Regions from separate parts of the Streptomyces sp. NPDC057743 genome, predicted to be linked through region 1. Evidence: riboswitches for the same ligand, from Rfam matches in the RefSeq annotation. Region 1 holds a riboswitch; the other holds the start of a gene.

Region 1 (7,124 bases):
CGAGCGGGTGGTGTGGAGCGGGCTGGGGATGTCGCCGGCCGCGGCGGCGTTCCTGGCGGGGCTGGGGGTGGAGACGGGGTAGGGGCCGGGCCCCTGCGCAGGGACCGCGGAGGGGGCACGTCACCGCGGAGGGGCGGGTAGGAAAGGGCGCGGACGCGTGGGGCGGGTGCGGCACCGGTTACGGTCGAGGTGTGCACCACAAGCCCGACGCCTGCCCGGAGAGCGGACCCGACGCCCGCACGGAGACCGGGTCCGAGAACCGCCCGGAGACCGCCCCCACCGCCGGCCCGGAGAGTGGCCCTCCGGCCACCGGAGCGCCCGCCCCCACCGACTGCCCCGTGACCGCCGCCGCCCTCGGCCCGACCCCGGCGCTCTTCTCCTGGCAGTTCGCCGCCGACCCGTACCCGGCGTACGCCTGGCTGCGCGAGCACGCGCCGGTGCACCGGACCCGGTTGCCCAGCGGCGTCGAGGCGTGGCTGGTCACCCGTTACCCGGACGCCCGGCAGGCGCTCGCCGACGCCCGGCTGTCGAAGAATCCGGTGCACCACTCCGAGTCCGCGCACGGAAAGGGCAAGACGGGCATTCCGGGCGAGCGCGGCGCCAACCTCATGACGCACCTGCTGAACATCGACCCCCCGGACCACACCCGGCTGCGCCGCCTGGTCTCCAAGGCGTTCACCCCGCGCCGGGTCGCCGCGTTCGCGCCGCGCATACAGGAGTTGACCGACCAGCTCATCGACGGCTTCGCACAGCGCGGCAGCGCCGACCTCATCCACGAGTTCGCCTTCCCGCTGCCGATCTACGCGATCTGCGACCTGCTCGGCGTCCCGCCCGAGGACCAGGACGACTTCCGGGACTGGGCGGGCATGATGATCCGGCACGGCGGGGGCCCGCGCGGCGGCGTCGCCCGTTCCGTGAAGAAGATGCGGGCGTATCTGGCCGAGTTGATCCACCGCAAGCGGGCCGACCTCGGCGACGACCTGATCTCCGGCCTGATCCGGGCCTCCGACCACGGCGAGCACCTCACCGAGAACGAGGCCGCCGCGATGTGCTTCGTCCTGCTCTTCGCCGGCTTCGAGACCACCGTCAACCTCATCGGCAACGGCACCTACGCGCTGCTTCGCCACCCGGCCCAGCGGGAGCTGCTCCAGAAGTCGATCGCGGCCGGCGACGCCGAGCTGCTCGCCATCGCCGTCGAGGAACTGCTGCGCTACGACGGGCCGGTGGAGCTGGCGACCTGGCGGTACGCGACCCGGGAGTTGACGCTGGGCGGGCAGCGGATCGCCGAGGGGGACCCGGTGTTGGTGGTGCTGGCCGCCGCCGACCGCGACCCGGCCCGCTTCGACGAGCCGGACGTGCTCGACCTCACGCGGCGTGACAATCCTCATCTCGGCTACGGGCACGGCATCCACTACTGCCTCGGCGCACCGCTCGCCCGCCTCGAAGGGCAGACCGCCCTCGCCACCCTCCTGACCCGCCTACCGGACCTCCGACTTGCGGCGGAACCGGACGATTTGCGGTGGCGCGGCGGGCTCATCATGCGCGGACTGCGCACCCTGCCGGTGGAGTTCACGCCGGAGGTCGCACCGGAGGGAGCGCCGGAACCGTCCCCACCAGGCACGGCCGCATAGTTGACGAACTGTCAGGCATGTGACCATTGCGTGATCTCCGCTACACCGGCTTGTGACTGCCCGTAACCCCGGCTACCTTTCGTCCGGCGATCGAGGTCGATCGCGGGCCGCCCTCCACGGCGCCCCCGCCGACCGCGATCCGACAACTCAACCGCCGCGCGAAAGGCAACCGCATGCGTTCCGGGAACGGCCGGCATCGTCGCCCCCGACAAGCACCGGCCATCTTTGTCACGGCAGGAGTGACCGGCGCGGGGCTGGCCCTGCCCCTGCTCAGCGCCGGTGGCGCACAGGCCGCCGACGCGGCGACCTGGGACCGCGTCGCGCAGTGCGAGAGCGGCGGAATGTGGAGCTCCGCCACCGGCAACGGTTTCTACGGCGGCCTCCAGCTCACCCAGGAGATGTGGGACCACTACGGCGGTTCCGCCTACGCCTCCCGCCCCGACCTCGCCAGCCGCGCCCAGCAGATAGCCGTGGCCCAGGCGATCCTCGACGACCGCGGCCCGGACGCCTTCCCGAGCTGCGCGGTGGACGCCGGGCTGACGAAGGGCGGCCGCAAGCCGGGCGTCGACCCGGGCAGCACCAGCCGCCCCACCCCGCGCCCCACGCACGACCCCTCGGCCGACGACCCGGCCACCGGCGACCCGTCCGGCACGTCGGGCGACGCGGACCGCGCGGGTCCGGGCGCCACGACGCCCGCCCCGTCCGGCAGCGACGCCGACCCCGGGGCGGACTCCGACTCCGGTACCCCGGGCGCCCCTTCGGCGAGCCAGGACCCGACGGACCCCACGGGCACCACGGGCCCCACAAGCCCGACGGACTCCGCGTCGCCGTCCGGATCGCCGTCGGGTTCCCCGTCGGCCACCCCGTCCCCCTCGTCGCCCGGGAAGCCGACCGGGGGCCCGACCGGGGAGCCGTCGGGGTCGCCGTCCGGGCCGCCCGCCACGTCGCCGTCCGGCACCCCCTCCACCGATCCCTCGGACGCGACCCCGTCTCCCTCCTCGCCCCCGTCCGACCCCGGTACGCCCCCCGCCGCCGGCAAGCACCGCGGTGCGCCCGGCGACGGCTCGGGCTCCGGAGACGAGCGGGACGGCGGCAGCGGCCGGCACGCCTCGCGCGGTGGGGCGGCGCACCGCACGCCCCCGGCGGGCGCCGACGACTACCGCGTACGCCCGGGTGACAACCTGTCAGCCATCGCCGAGCGCCATGACCTGCCGGGCGGCTGGCCCGCGCTCTACGACCGCAACCGCGGCGTCATCGGCTCCGATGCGGACCTCATCCTTCCTGGTCAACTGCTCGATCTCGGGCGGGCGCAGGGGTAGTTACCGCCGGTTCGGGGCGGTTTCGTAAAAGTGAGATATGGCTCTCGTTGCGGGGGATGGGGCGGGTCCCGCCCCCCGTTTCGATACCGGGGTCCACCTGCGGAAATGTCCGCCCTGATGATCAAAAACGGTCAACTTGGTTCAGAAGATGGGGTTTGAACACCAACAGGGTTTTGCTTACGGTCAGGACCGCTCGCCAAAGCGGGCCCTTCGATCGCACGCCGAATCCTGCCGGCGGTCGGAGGACGACGACGCGCAAGCGCCGAAGGCAGGAGCGGGGGACCCAAGGTAAGTGCCGGCCCCACCCGTGAAAGCGGGTCAACCGGCTTGGGGTGAAGTCGCGTGTGCAGCACACGCGGCCGGGCAGCTCACACGGCCCGAACCCGACAGCTCACCTCGTAGGCGTCGGTGAGGAAACGAACGCACGATGCTGATCAACAAGGGCAAGCACCGCCGCAGCTCCAAGGCCGTCCGCGTCGCCACCCTGGCCGGTGTCGCCGGCGCCGCCGTCGCCGTCCCGCTGATGGGCGCCACCTCCGCTTCCGCCGCCTCGGTCGCCACCTGGGACAAGGTCGCCCAGTGCGAGTCCGGTGGCAACTGGTCGATCAACACCGGTAACGGCTACTACGGTGGCCTGCAGTTCTCCAACTCCAGCTGGGCCGCCGCCGGTGGTACCCAGTACGCGGCCCGCGCCGACCTGGCCACCAAGGCCCAGCAGATCGCCGCCGCCGAGAAGCTGCTCGCCATCCAGGGCCCGGGTGCCTGGTCCTGCGCCGGCGCCGGCAACCTGACCGCCGGTGGCCCGGCCGCCAACGTCGACACCTCCGGTGGCGCCACGGTCAAGAAGAGCCAGGGCACCTCCGAGACTCGCAAGCAGACCGAGGGCACCACCAAGAAGAAGTCCGCCCCGGTCCGCGAGAAGGTCGAGAAGGCCCAGCCGGCCCCGCAGCAGTCGCACCGCTCCGGTGACACCTACACCGTGAAGTCGGGCGACACCCTCGCCAAGATCGCCAAGGCGCACGGCACCAACTGGAAGGCGCTCTACGCCGCCAACAAGTCCGTCGTCGGCGGCAACCCCAACCTGATCTTCCCGGGCCAGAAGCTCAGCATCTGAGCCGCCCGCGAAAGCTGCCCCGCCCCGGCGCGTACCCCCGAGCGCGCCGCGGCGGGGCTTCTTATGTCCAAGCGCCCCTGCGCCGTGCCGCACCGCGCCCGAGCCCCCCCGCTGACGTGCACCGTTTCCGAGGCCATCAGACGGCCCGGCGCGGCGTTACCCGCATAGCGAACAACGCCCGGAAACCTCCCATGAACTGGGAGTTTGGCCTGCTTGTTGGGTTTTTTCGTCCCACGGAGCGGGCCACGGGCAAGCGGACACGTCCGGGGCCGTTAGGCTCATGGCGAGAACTCCAGACACCCCCGAAGGAGACAACGTGCCGTCCATCGACGTCGTCGTAGCCCGCGAAATTCTCGACTCGCGAGGTAATCCCACGGTCGAGGTCGAGGTCGGCCTCGACGACGGCAGCACCGGCCGTGCCGCCGTCCCGTCCGGCGCCTCGACCGGCGCCTTCGAGGCCGTCGAGCTGCGGGACGGTGACCCCAACCGCTACCTCGGCAAGGGCGTCGAGAAGGCCGTCCTCGCGGTCATCGAGCAGATCGGCCCGGAGCTCGTCGGCTACGACGCGACCGAGCAGCGGCTGATCGACCAGGCGATGTTCGACCTGGACGCCACCGACAACAAGGGCTCGCTGGGCGCCAACGCCATCCTCGGCGTCTCCCTGGCCGTCGCGCACGCCGCCTCCGAGGCCAGCGACCTGCCGCTGTTCCGCTACCTCGGTGGCCCGAACGCGCACGTCCTGCCGGTGCCGATGATGAACATCCTCAACGGTGGCTCGCACGCCGACTCCAACGTGGACATCCAGGAGTTCATGATCGCGCCGATCGGCGCGGAGTCCTTCTCCGAGGCGCTGCGTTGGGGCGCCGAGGTCTACCACACCCTCAAGAAGGTCCTGAAGCGCAAGGGCCTGGCCACCGGTCTGGGCGACGAGGGCGGCTTCGCCCCGAACCTCGGCTCCAACCGCGAGGCCCTGGACCTCATCCTGGAGGCCATCAAGGAGGCCGGCTACGCCCCCGGCCAGGACATCGCGCTGGCCCTGGACGTCGCCGCCTCCGAGTTCTACAAGGACGGCAAGTACCAGTTCGAGGGCAAGGAGCGCTCGGCCGCTGAGATGACCGAGTACTACGAGGAGCTCGTCTCCGCGTACCCGCTCGTCTCCATCGAGGACCCGCTGTTCGAGGACGACTGGGCCGGCTGGAAGGTCATCACCGACAAGCTCGGCACCAAGGTCCAGCTCGTGGGTGACGACCTGTTCGTCACCAACCCCGAGCGCCTGGCCCGCGGCATCGAGGAGGGCTCCGCCAACGCCCTCCTGGTGAAGGTCAACCAGATCGGTTCGCTGACCGAGACCCTGGACGCCGTCGAGCTGGCCCAGCGCAACGGCTTCAAGTGCATGATGTCGCACCGCTCCGGCGAGACCGAGGACGTCACCATCGCCGACCTCGCCGTCGCCACCAACTGCGGCCAGATCAAGACCGGCGCCCCGGCCCGCTCCGAGCGCGTCGCCAAGTACAACCAGCTGCTGCGCATCGAGGAGATCCTCGACGACGCCGCGGTGTACGCGGGCCGCAGCGCCTTCCCGCGCTTCAAGGGCTGACGCCCGCGTCGACCCGGAGGCGCCGCCCCGCGCCTCCGGGCGCCGACCACACCACCGCCCCCGCGGTGCTCCGCACGATGTGACCTGCGGGCAAAGCCGGGGCGAAGCGCGCACGTCCCCGGCCCCGGTCCCGTACCGTGGCCGGGGACGACGCACGTCGTGACGACCGCCGTGACGCGTGTGATGGACGGAAGCTGAAGGGGAGGCGACGTGCCCGCGGACCGGTTCTCCACCGCGACCCGGCTCAAGGCGCTCGGCGAGCAGGCCGCCGCCCGCGTCTACCGCGCCAAGCGGCGACCCCGCCGCAACCGCCTCACCGGCCGCGCCGCGCTGCTGGCCCTGGTGATGTGCTCGCTGGTGGTCGCCCTCGCGTACCCGATGCGGCAGTACATCTCCCAGCGCTCCGACATCGCCGACCAGCGCCGCAAGGCCCAGAACGCGGCCGCCGCGCTGAACCGGCTGCGCGACGAGAAGGCCCGCTGGCAGGACCCGGCCTACGTCCGTCAACAGGCCCGCCGCCACCTGCACTTCGTCATGCCGGACGAGACCGGGTACATCGTCCAGGACGGCTCCGGCGCCCGTGCCGCGCCCAAGGGCGCCGAGGCGGCCGACCGCCCCTGGTACGACAAGCTCTGGAACGCCGTGGACGACGCCGACGCCACGGACCCCATCGACGCAGCCGTGGGGCGGTAGCCCGCACCGGCGGCGACCGGCGAGACTGTACGGGCGGGCCCGCCCCGGCCGCCCGCCACCCACCACCGGCCCTCACCGAAAGCGCACATGGACACGCCCCCGCCCCAGACCGAGCCCACCGAGCCCACCGCCGCGGACATCGCCGCCTTCAAGGACCAGCTCGGCCGCCCGCCGCGCGGCCTGCGCGCCATCGCGCACCGCTGCCCCTGCGGGCAGCCGGACGTCGTCGAGACCGCGCCGCGCCTGGAGGACGGCACCCCCTTCCCCACGCTCTACTACCTGACCTGCCCGCGCGCCGCGTCCGCGATCGGCACGTTGGAGGCGAACGGCGTGATGAAGGAGATGACCGAGCGGCTGGCCGAAGACCCGGAGTTGGCCGCCGCCTACCGCGCGGCGCACGAGGACTACATCCGGCGCCGGGACGCCATCGAGGTGCTCCAGGGCTTCCCGAGCGCGGGCGGGATGCCCGACCGGGTCAAGTGCCTGCACGTCCTCGTCGGCCACTCGCTCGCCGCCGGCCCCGGCGTCAACCCGCTCGGCGACGAGGCGCTGGCGATGCTCCCCGAGTGGTGGCGCAAGGGCCCCTGCGTAACCCCGTGCGCGCAGGGCGCAGAGGCCCCCGAAGCTCCCGAAGCCCCCGAAGGAGACGCCAAGTGACGCGGGTCGCCGCCATCGACTGCGGTACGAACTCCATCCGGCTGCTGGTCGCCGATCTGGACCCGACGACCGGTGAACTGAAGGACCTGGACCGCCGGATGCAGATCGTCCGG
Region 2 (7,124 bases), on a different contig from region 1:
CCGTAAGGAGCCGCGGTCGGACGCACGGCGCCGGCCGGCCGCCCCGCGCGACGGTGCCGCCCGGCGGTGCGGGGGCCGCGCGTAGGCTCGTGGGAGTTGTCCGCGAAAGGGAGGATTCTGCGATGGCTGGGATACCGACGAGCGTGGTGGCGGCCACCGGGCTGGTGGGCGGTTACGGCGTGGCCCGGTGGACCAAGAAGCGGCCCCTGGGCGGGGTGGCGCTCGCGGCGGCCGGTGCGGTGGCGGCCCGCGGCTGGCAGCAGAAGGCCGGCACGAAGGCGGCCGCCGCGCTGAGCGGCGCCTATGTGGCGGCGTTCGCGGGGTCCCACCCGCTGGCCAAGAAGATCGGCGCGTGGCCCTCGGTGTTCGCGGTGGCCGGCGGCGTCGCGCTGGCCTCCTGGGCGGTGGCGGACCGGCGCGGCTGACACCGGCGGCCCCGCTGTGGGGCCGCCCCCTGGAGCAGACCGCAGAGGGGCCGGCCCGTAGGCCGGCCCCTCTGCTGCGTCGCTCAGTCGGCTACCGCGCTCAGGCCGACGCCTCCGTGAGGAGGGCGACCTCGGCGTCGGTGAGGGTGAGCTCGGTGACGGCCAGGAGGGCCGGGAGCTGGGCGACGGTGCGGGCGCTGGCGATGGGGGCCACGACGGTGGGCTGGGCGGCGAGCCAGGCGAGCGCGACGGTGGTCGGCTCGGTGTCATGGGCCGCGGCGACGGTGTCGAGCGCGGCCAGGACGCGGCGGCCGCGGTCGGTCGCCAGATGCTCGGCGGCCGTCCCGGCGCGGGCGCTGTCCACGCTGACGCCCGGGCGGTACTTGCCCGTCAGGAAGCCGGAGGCGAGCGCGAAATACGGGACGGCGGCCAGGCCGTTGCGGGCGGCCACGTCGGCGAGTTCACCCTCGTAGGTGTCGCGGGAGACCAGGTTGTAGTGCGGCTGGAGGGCCACGTAACGGGCCACGCCCTCACGGGCGGAGAAGTCCAGCGACGCCTGGAGGCGCTGCGCGGAGATGTTGGACGCGGCGATCTCGCGGACCTTGCCGGCCTTGACGAGGTCGTCCAGGGCGGTGAGGAACTCGCCCACCTCGACGGACTCGTCGTCGAAGTGGGTGTAGTAGAGGTCGATGTGGTCCGTGCGCAGACGGGCCAGGGACTGGTCGACACCGGCCTTGATGGTGGCCGCGGACAGGCCCTTGTAGTCGGGGTGGGCGCCGACCTTGGTGGCGATCACGACCTGGTCGCGGTTGCCGCGGGCCGCGAGCCAGTTGCCGATGACGGTCTCGGACTCACCGCCCTTGTTGCCGGGCACCCAGGACGAGTACATGTCGGCGGTGTCGATGAAATTGCCACCGCCGGCAACGTAGGCGTCGAGTACGGCGAAGGACTCGGCCTCGTCGGCGGTCCAGCCGAAGACGTTGCCCCCGAGGCAGAGCCGGGAGACGGACAGCGAACCGAGCGGCTTGCGGTCGGGAACGGAGCTCTGGGCGTGTGTCGCGGTCATGCCCTGCTACAACGCAACAGCGCCTGGAATTGTTCCTCGCGCTGCGGGAGTTATTCCCCGGCCTAGGTGGGGAGTTGGTCCGCTCCCGTTGCCGGTCCAGAGAGGGTGCGCGGCTGGCCGCCCACGGGATGCGGGCGGCCGGCGCGGGCGTCAGACGGTGACCCCGCGGTCGCGCAGCCACGGCACCGGGTCGGTCGGGGCGCCGCCGTGCGGACGGACCTCCAGGTGGAGGTGCGGGGTGGTGGCGTTGCCGGTGGCGCCGACACGGCCGATCACCTCTCCCGTATGGACCCTGCCCGACGTCTTGACCATGGAGGACAGGTGGCAGAACCAGAGCTCCGTACCGTCGTCGAGCGTGACGACGATCCGGTAGCCGTACGCTCCGGCCCAGCCCGCCTGGGTGATGGTCCCGTCGTGAACCGCCTTGACCAGCGTGCCCGTTGGGGCCGCGAAGTCCTGGCCGGTGTGGTCCGCGGCCCAGCGGTCGCCGGCCTGCCCGAAGCCGGTGGCCAGGGTGTGCGAGGCAACCGGGGCGACGAAGTCCTGGGCGGCGCGGGCGGGTTGGTCGGCTTCCGGGGAGCCGGCGGAGGAGGGCTGTGCGGCCGGGGCCGCCGGGGTCGCCGGGGCCGCCGGTTCGTGGGTGGCCTGCGTTGCCTGGGAGGTCTGGGAAGTCTGGGGGACCTCCGTGGCCTGGGTGGCCTTCCCGTCCGGCTGCGGCGCCTGTGCGGCGGCCGGTGCCTCCTCCGTCTCCGCCCCCGACGCCCCCTCCGCCCTCGACGTCTCCTCCGTCCCGGACGCCTGCTCGACTCCGGACGTCTGCGGCATCTCTGACGCCTGCGGCGCGCTCTCCGCGGTCGCGGCCGTTCCCGTGGCCTCCGACCCCGTGGGGCCGCCCTGTTGGGCGTCGGCTTGAGTGTCGGTTTGGGCGTCGGTTTGGACGCCGGCCTGGGCATCGGCCGGGCGGGCACCGCCCTGCTGGAGGATGCGGTTGCGCAGCGCCTCGGCCGCGCCCGTGCCCTGCGCGGCTTCCGCGGGGGCGCCGCCGGCCCGCGTGCCATGGGCGGCGGGAGCGAAGGCGTCCGCGGTGGTGGTCGCGGCGGCGGCCACCGGGGCGTTCGGGGCATCCGCGGTGGCATCATCGGCCGTCCCACCGGGGTCGGGCATCGAGATCGGCACCGGCGGCCGGCCCTCGGCCGCGGCCACCCCGCTCGCGCCGACCGCCGCGATCACGCCGACGCCCAGGGCCGTGCCGCCGCGCGCCAGACCGACGCCGCGCTGCCTGGCCACCCGGTGCTTGCCGCGCAGCGAACGGAGGCCCTCTTCGTCGCCCCCGGCCTCGTAGAGCTCCGCCTCGCCGGCAGCCATCTCGTCACCCGTGACCCACGCGCCCTCGGCACCGCTCCCTTGGGGACCGTGCACCGGCTCACCACCGGGCAACCCGCCCTGGTCGACGCCCTCATGGGCCAGCCCTTCGGGGAGCAGCCCCTGGTGGGGCAACCCTTGCTGGGGCATCGCCTCGTAAGCGGAAGCGGCGGAAGAAGCCGAAGAAGCTGACGACGCTGACGAAGCAACGGAAGCAGCAGAAACGGGGGAAGCAGGGGAAGCGGGCGAAGCAGCGGCATCAACGACATCGCCACCCCCACCCGAAACATCCACACCAACACCACCGGAGGCAACGTGCCCGGCGGGGCCACCGAGGCCAAGGCCGAAGCCGATCGTGCCGCTGAAGTCGGCGGGGCCGCCTAGGCCATAGCCGGATGGAGCGTGGGGGGCGGGCCTGTTGGACGCCACGGGGGCGCTCTCCTTTCCTTCCTTCTCGCCTACCGGGTTAGCTGACGGGTTCGGAGCAGGAAGGTCTCCTACGAACGCCTCCTGGCGAGAAGCGCCCGATTCACCCCAAGAGGGTGGTTCCCCGGTTCCCCTCGCTCAATTCCCAGCAATTCCAGGCGGATCCGACAGGCATCCACCAAACCGGTCGATCCGGGCGGCGCGACGCGGGTCGGGGACCCGGTCGAGCAGGGCGGCGGCCGGCTCGTGCGGGACGGGTCGGGGTCGTTCTGGACGTGCGGGAAAAGCGCGTACGGGATTCGGCGTCGGCGCACGGTGCCGCCACTTGCGACGGCTGGGACGACCGCGCTCCGTTATCGGACAGTAATAGAGACGACGAGGGAAATCCAAGCGTTCCCACGAATCCACGGGGGTTCCACACGGCCCCCAAGAGGGCTCCGGCGGGAACGTTTCCCCTCAAGCCCTCCCCAATCAGGGCGAGTTGGCGCCGCCGCGTCAAACGATCTCGCGACGATTGTGCACCACTTGTTATGCAGAGGGATGCGTAACAATCACGGAGAGTGAGGGCGATAACGTCGCCCCATGGCCGTCAACGTTGCGAACACCGGAAACGTCGTCAACACCCCGCAGGAAGTGGCGGATCGGTACCGGGAGTTCTCCTGGCAACAGGCGCGCGGGCGGTCCGGGGCGCACGAGGAGTTGGCCGCCCGGATCGGCCAGGACGACGAGTTCTGCGAACTGCTCGCGGGGTCGCTGCCGGCCGGCAACAAGCAGCAGCCGAACCTGCTGCTCGCCGCGGTGCGCTATCTGGACGGCCCGCACGCGGAGTTGGGGCCGCGCGGCGCGGCGGCGTACGGGCGCTGGCGCGAGTGGACGATCCGGCACTGGGACGAGGTCCGCTCGGTGGTCCTGCAACGCGCCACCCAGGCCAACGAACCGGCCCGCTGCGCCGCACTGCTGCCGCTGCTGGCCCGTCTACCGCAGCCCCTGGCCCTCCTGGAGGTCGGAACGTCGGCCGGGCTGTGCCTGCACCCGGACCGGTACCGCTACCGCTACGTCCACGAGGGGCGCGACTCCTCGTGCGGCGCCCCGGATTCCCCGGTCACGTTCACCTGCCACACCAGCGGGCCAGCCCCCTTCGACGACGACAACGGCAACGACAACGCCCACGGCGACCCGGCGGCGTTGCCCGGCGGGCTCCTCCCCGACATCGTCTGGCGCGGCGGCATCGACCTGAACCCGCTGGACCCGGTCGGGGACGCGGACGACCTCCGCTGGCTGCGGGCCCTCGTCTGGCCCGGCGACGAGGCCCGCAGCGCGCGCCTCACGGCGGCCGTCGAGGCGGTGCGGCCCGCGCCACGCCCCGTGCTGGTCCGCGGCGACCTGGTCGACGAGCTGCCGGCGCTGGCCGCCCAGGCGCCGCCCGAGGCGACGCTGGTGGTCTTCCACAGCGCGGCGCTGAACTACCTTCCGCCCACCCGGCGCGAGGAGTTCGCGCACCGCGTGCGGACGCTGCTCGCCGAACGGGACGGCGGCGGGCACTGGATCTCCCAGGAGCACCACGGCGTGCTGCCGTGGATCACCGCGCCGGAACACCGCTCCCTGCGGCCCGAGGACGGCATGGTGCTGACCCTCGCGGTGGACGAGCGCCCGGTCGCGCTCACGGACCCGCACGGCCAGAGCGTGCACTGGCTCCGCTCCGCGCGCCCGTAGACGGCGTCGGATGCTCCCAACGGCCCTACGGGGGCCGGACCCACGGCGGACGCGGGAAACCGGGGCGCCAACGCGGCCACGGCGGGCGGTCCGCGCCCTACGTCCCCAGGGGACGCTGGACCGCCAGCAGCGCCATGTCGTCCGCGGGCGCCTCGCCCGTGTACCGGGCGACGTCCTCGATCACCACGTCCAAGAGGTCGTCGGGGCCGTCGAAGTGGCTGCCGCGCAACCGGGCGCACGGGTCGTAGAACGCGCCGGCCCGGTTGCGGGCCTCGGTCACCCCGTCGGTGAACAGGAACAGCATCCCGCCGGCCGGGAAGAAGACCTCGTCCGAGCGGTCCGGAAAGCCCGCCACGTCGGTCAGGCCCAGCGGCAACGCGGCGGTGGCCGGGGGCAGTTCCCGTAGGCCGCCGTCCGGAGTGAGCAGCAGAGGGGGCGGGTGGCCGCGGTTGAGGATGCGCACGACGGACTGGTCCCCGGCGGGGACCTCCGCCAGTACGGCCGTGGTGAAGCCCTCGTACTCATCGAGGCCCGCGCGGCGCCCGCCCTCCCGTTTGAGCGCCCGCTCCAGCCGGTGCGCCACCGCCTCCAGGCTGGCCTCCTGATCCGCCGCCTCCCGGAAGGCGCCGACGACGACCACCGCGGCCTCCACCGCCTCCAGCCCCTTGCCCCGCACGTCGCCGACGATCATCCGCACGCCGTGCGGGGTGTCCTGGATGGCGTGGAGGTCGCCGCCAATACGGGCGCCGGCCCGGGCACCGACGTAGCGGGCGGCGACCGCGAGGCCGGCCAACCGATCGGGCGGGGCCGGCAGTACGGCCCGTTGGGCGGCCTCCGAGACGTCCCGTACGGAGGCCAGCCGGGCGTCGCTGATCCGCACCACCCGGTTGATGCCGAGCGCCAGCAGGGCGACGACCACCACCGTGATCGCCTCGGTCACCGACTCGTAGTAGTCCTCGACGCCGTGGTACGTGGCGACCAGGAGCTCGCTGGTGATGGCGGCCAACGCCGTGACGCCGGTCGCCCGTAGGGAGAAGAGGGGAGCCGCGACCAGCGGGGCGGCGGCGAGGAACGGGGCCGCGGTGTACTGGGGCGGCGTGACGAGGTCGAAGAGCACCCCGATGACGATCAGGGCGGTGGGCAGCCAACGGGCCAATCGGCGGCCGGGCGGGGACATTTGGTCGCGTCGGGCGCGCCGTTCCCGGCTGCCTGTGCGGTTCCTGCCGCGTCGACGCATCCGCACCGGCCTCTTCCCGACTCCGCCCGCCCGGTGGCGCGCTCGTTCCGCCCCACCCGACGTGCCGCCCTGGTCCCTTGCGCCGCCCTCGGCCCCCGCGCCGTCCCCGGCCGTCCCGCCGATTCCCGCGCCCCGGGCCACCTGCGCCGCCCGCTCTGCCTGTGCAGTGCGCCGTGCCCTACCCGCTGGCCTGCTGCCTGCTGCCTGCTGCCTGCTGCCTGCTGCCTGCTGCCTCAAGGCTTGCTGCCGCTACGCCGGGTGGCGAGTCCTCCTGAGCCAAACGGGGTAGGCACAGGCTGGGGCCACTCCACCCCCTAAGGGCCACCCCCCTCGCCCCCTTACGGCACCCCCCACCACCCCGCCCCCGCTCCCCCACTACGCCTCCGGGCTTTCCCCTCCGGGCTTCGGCACGACCCCGGTCCCGACCCCGCCGCCCTCGCACTGGTTGACCGTGGCCCGCGCATGGGCGATGAAGCGCCGGGTCAGCGGATGCCCGTCGTGCCGCGGAAAGACGATGTGCAGCGGCATCAGGGGCGCGTCGGGGATCGCCACGAAGGAGATGAACGGGTGCACCCGTTGGCGGCCGATGGACTCCGGCACGACTCCGACCCCCCGGTTACCGGCCACCGCCTCCAGCCACTCGTCGAAGTTCCCGCACCGGACGGCGATTTCCGGCCGATCCTCCGGCGGCCAGTCCGACGCGTCCGACGTCCCGCCGGTCTCGTTCAGCACCAGCGGCATACGGGCCAACTCCCGCCAGCCGACCTCGTCCCGGGCCGCGAGCGGGGAACGCACCGACACCGCGGCGATCCGTCGCTCGTGCAGCAGCGTCACCGCCGTCAGGCCCGGCACGGTGACGTTCCCCCGCAGGATCGCGATGTCGACCTCGCCGCTG

Evidence for each region. Region 1 has a riboswitch for cyclic di-AMP ahead of ACFVFQ_RS11335 (transglycosylase family protein). Riboswitches for the same ligand answer to the same signal wherever they lie in the genome.
Region 2: it holds a riboswitch for cyclic di-AMP, as region 1 does, so the genes downstream of both, ACFVFQ_RS27140 (peptidoglycan DD-metalloendopeptidase family protein) here and ACFVFQ_RS11335 (transglycosylase family protein) in region 1, are expected to answer to the same signal.

What each region holds. Positions count from the first base shown of each region.
Region 1 covers NZ_JBHVJX010000008.1:59,422-66,545, reverse strand. Annotated here, with positions in the region: gene ACFVFQ_RS11350 (LysR family transcriptional regulator) at 1-82, shown strand, start outside; gene ACFVFQ_RS11345 (cytochrome P450) at 339-1,631, shown strand; gene ACFVFQ_RS11340 (transglycosylase family protein) at 1,871-2,950, shown strand; cyclic di-AMP (ydaO/yuaA leader) riboswitch at 3,201-3,370, shown strand; gene ACFVFQ_RS11335 (transglycosylase family protein) at 3,378-4,064, shown strand; gene eno (phosphopyruvate hydratase) at 4,381-5,661, shown strand; gene ACFVFQ_RS11325 (septum formation initiator family protein) at 5,872-6,354, shown strand; gene ACFVFQ_RS11320 (DUF501 domain-containing protein) at 6,442-7,011, shown strand; gene ACFVFQ_RS11315 (exopolyphosphatase) at 7,008-7,124, shown strand, end outside.
Region 2 covers NZ_JBHVJX010000026.1:82,695-89,818, reverse strand. Annotated here, with positions in the region: gene ACFVFQ_RS27155 (PrsW family intramembrane metalloprotease) at 1-6, shown strand, start outside; gene ACFVFQ_RS27150 (hypothetical protein) at 123-425, shown strand; gene ACFVFQ_RS27145 (aldo/keto reductase) at 526-1,491, opposite strand; gene ACFVFQ_RS27140 (peptidoglycan DD-metalloendopeptidase family protein) at 1,642-3,003, opposite strand; cyclic di-AMP (ydaO/yuaA leader) riboswitch at 3,294-3,450, opposite strand; gene ACFVFQ_RS27135 (DUF2332 domain-containing protein) at 3,862-4,992, shown strand; gene ACFVFQ_RS27130 (PP2C family protein-serine/threonine phosphatase) at 5,090-6,169, opposite strand; gene ACFVFQ_RS27125 (LysR family transcriptional regulator) at 6,605-7,124, opposite strand, start outside.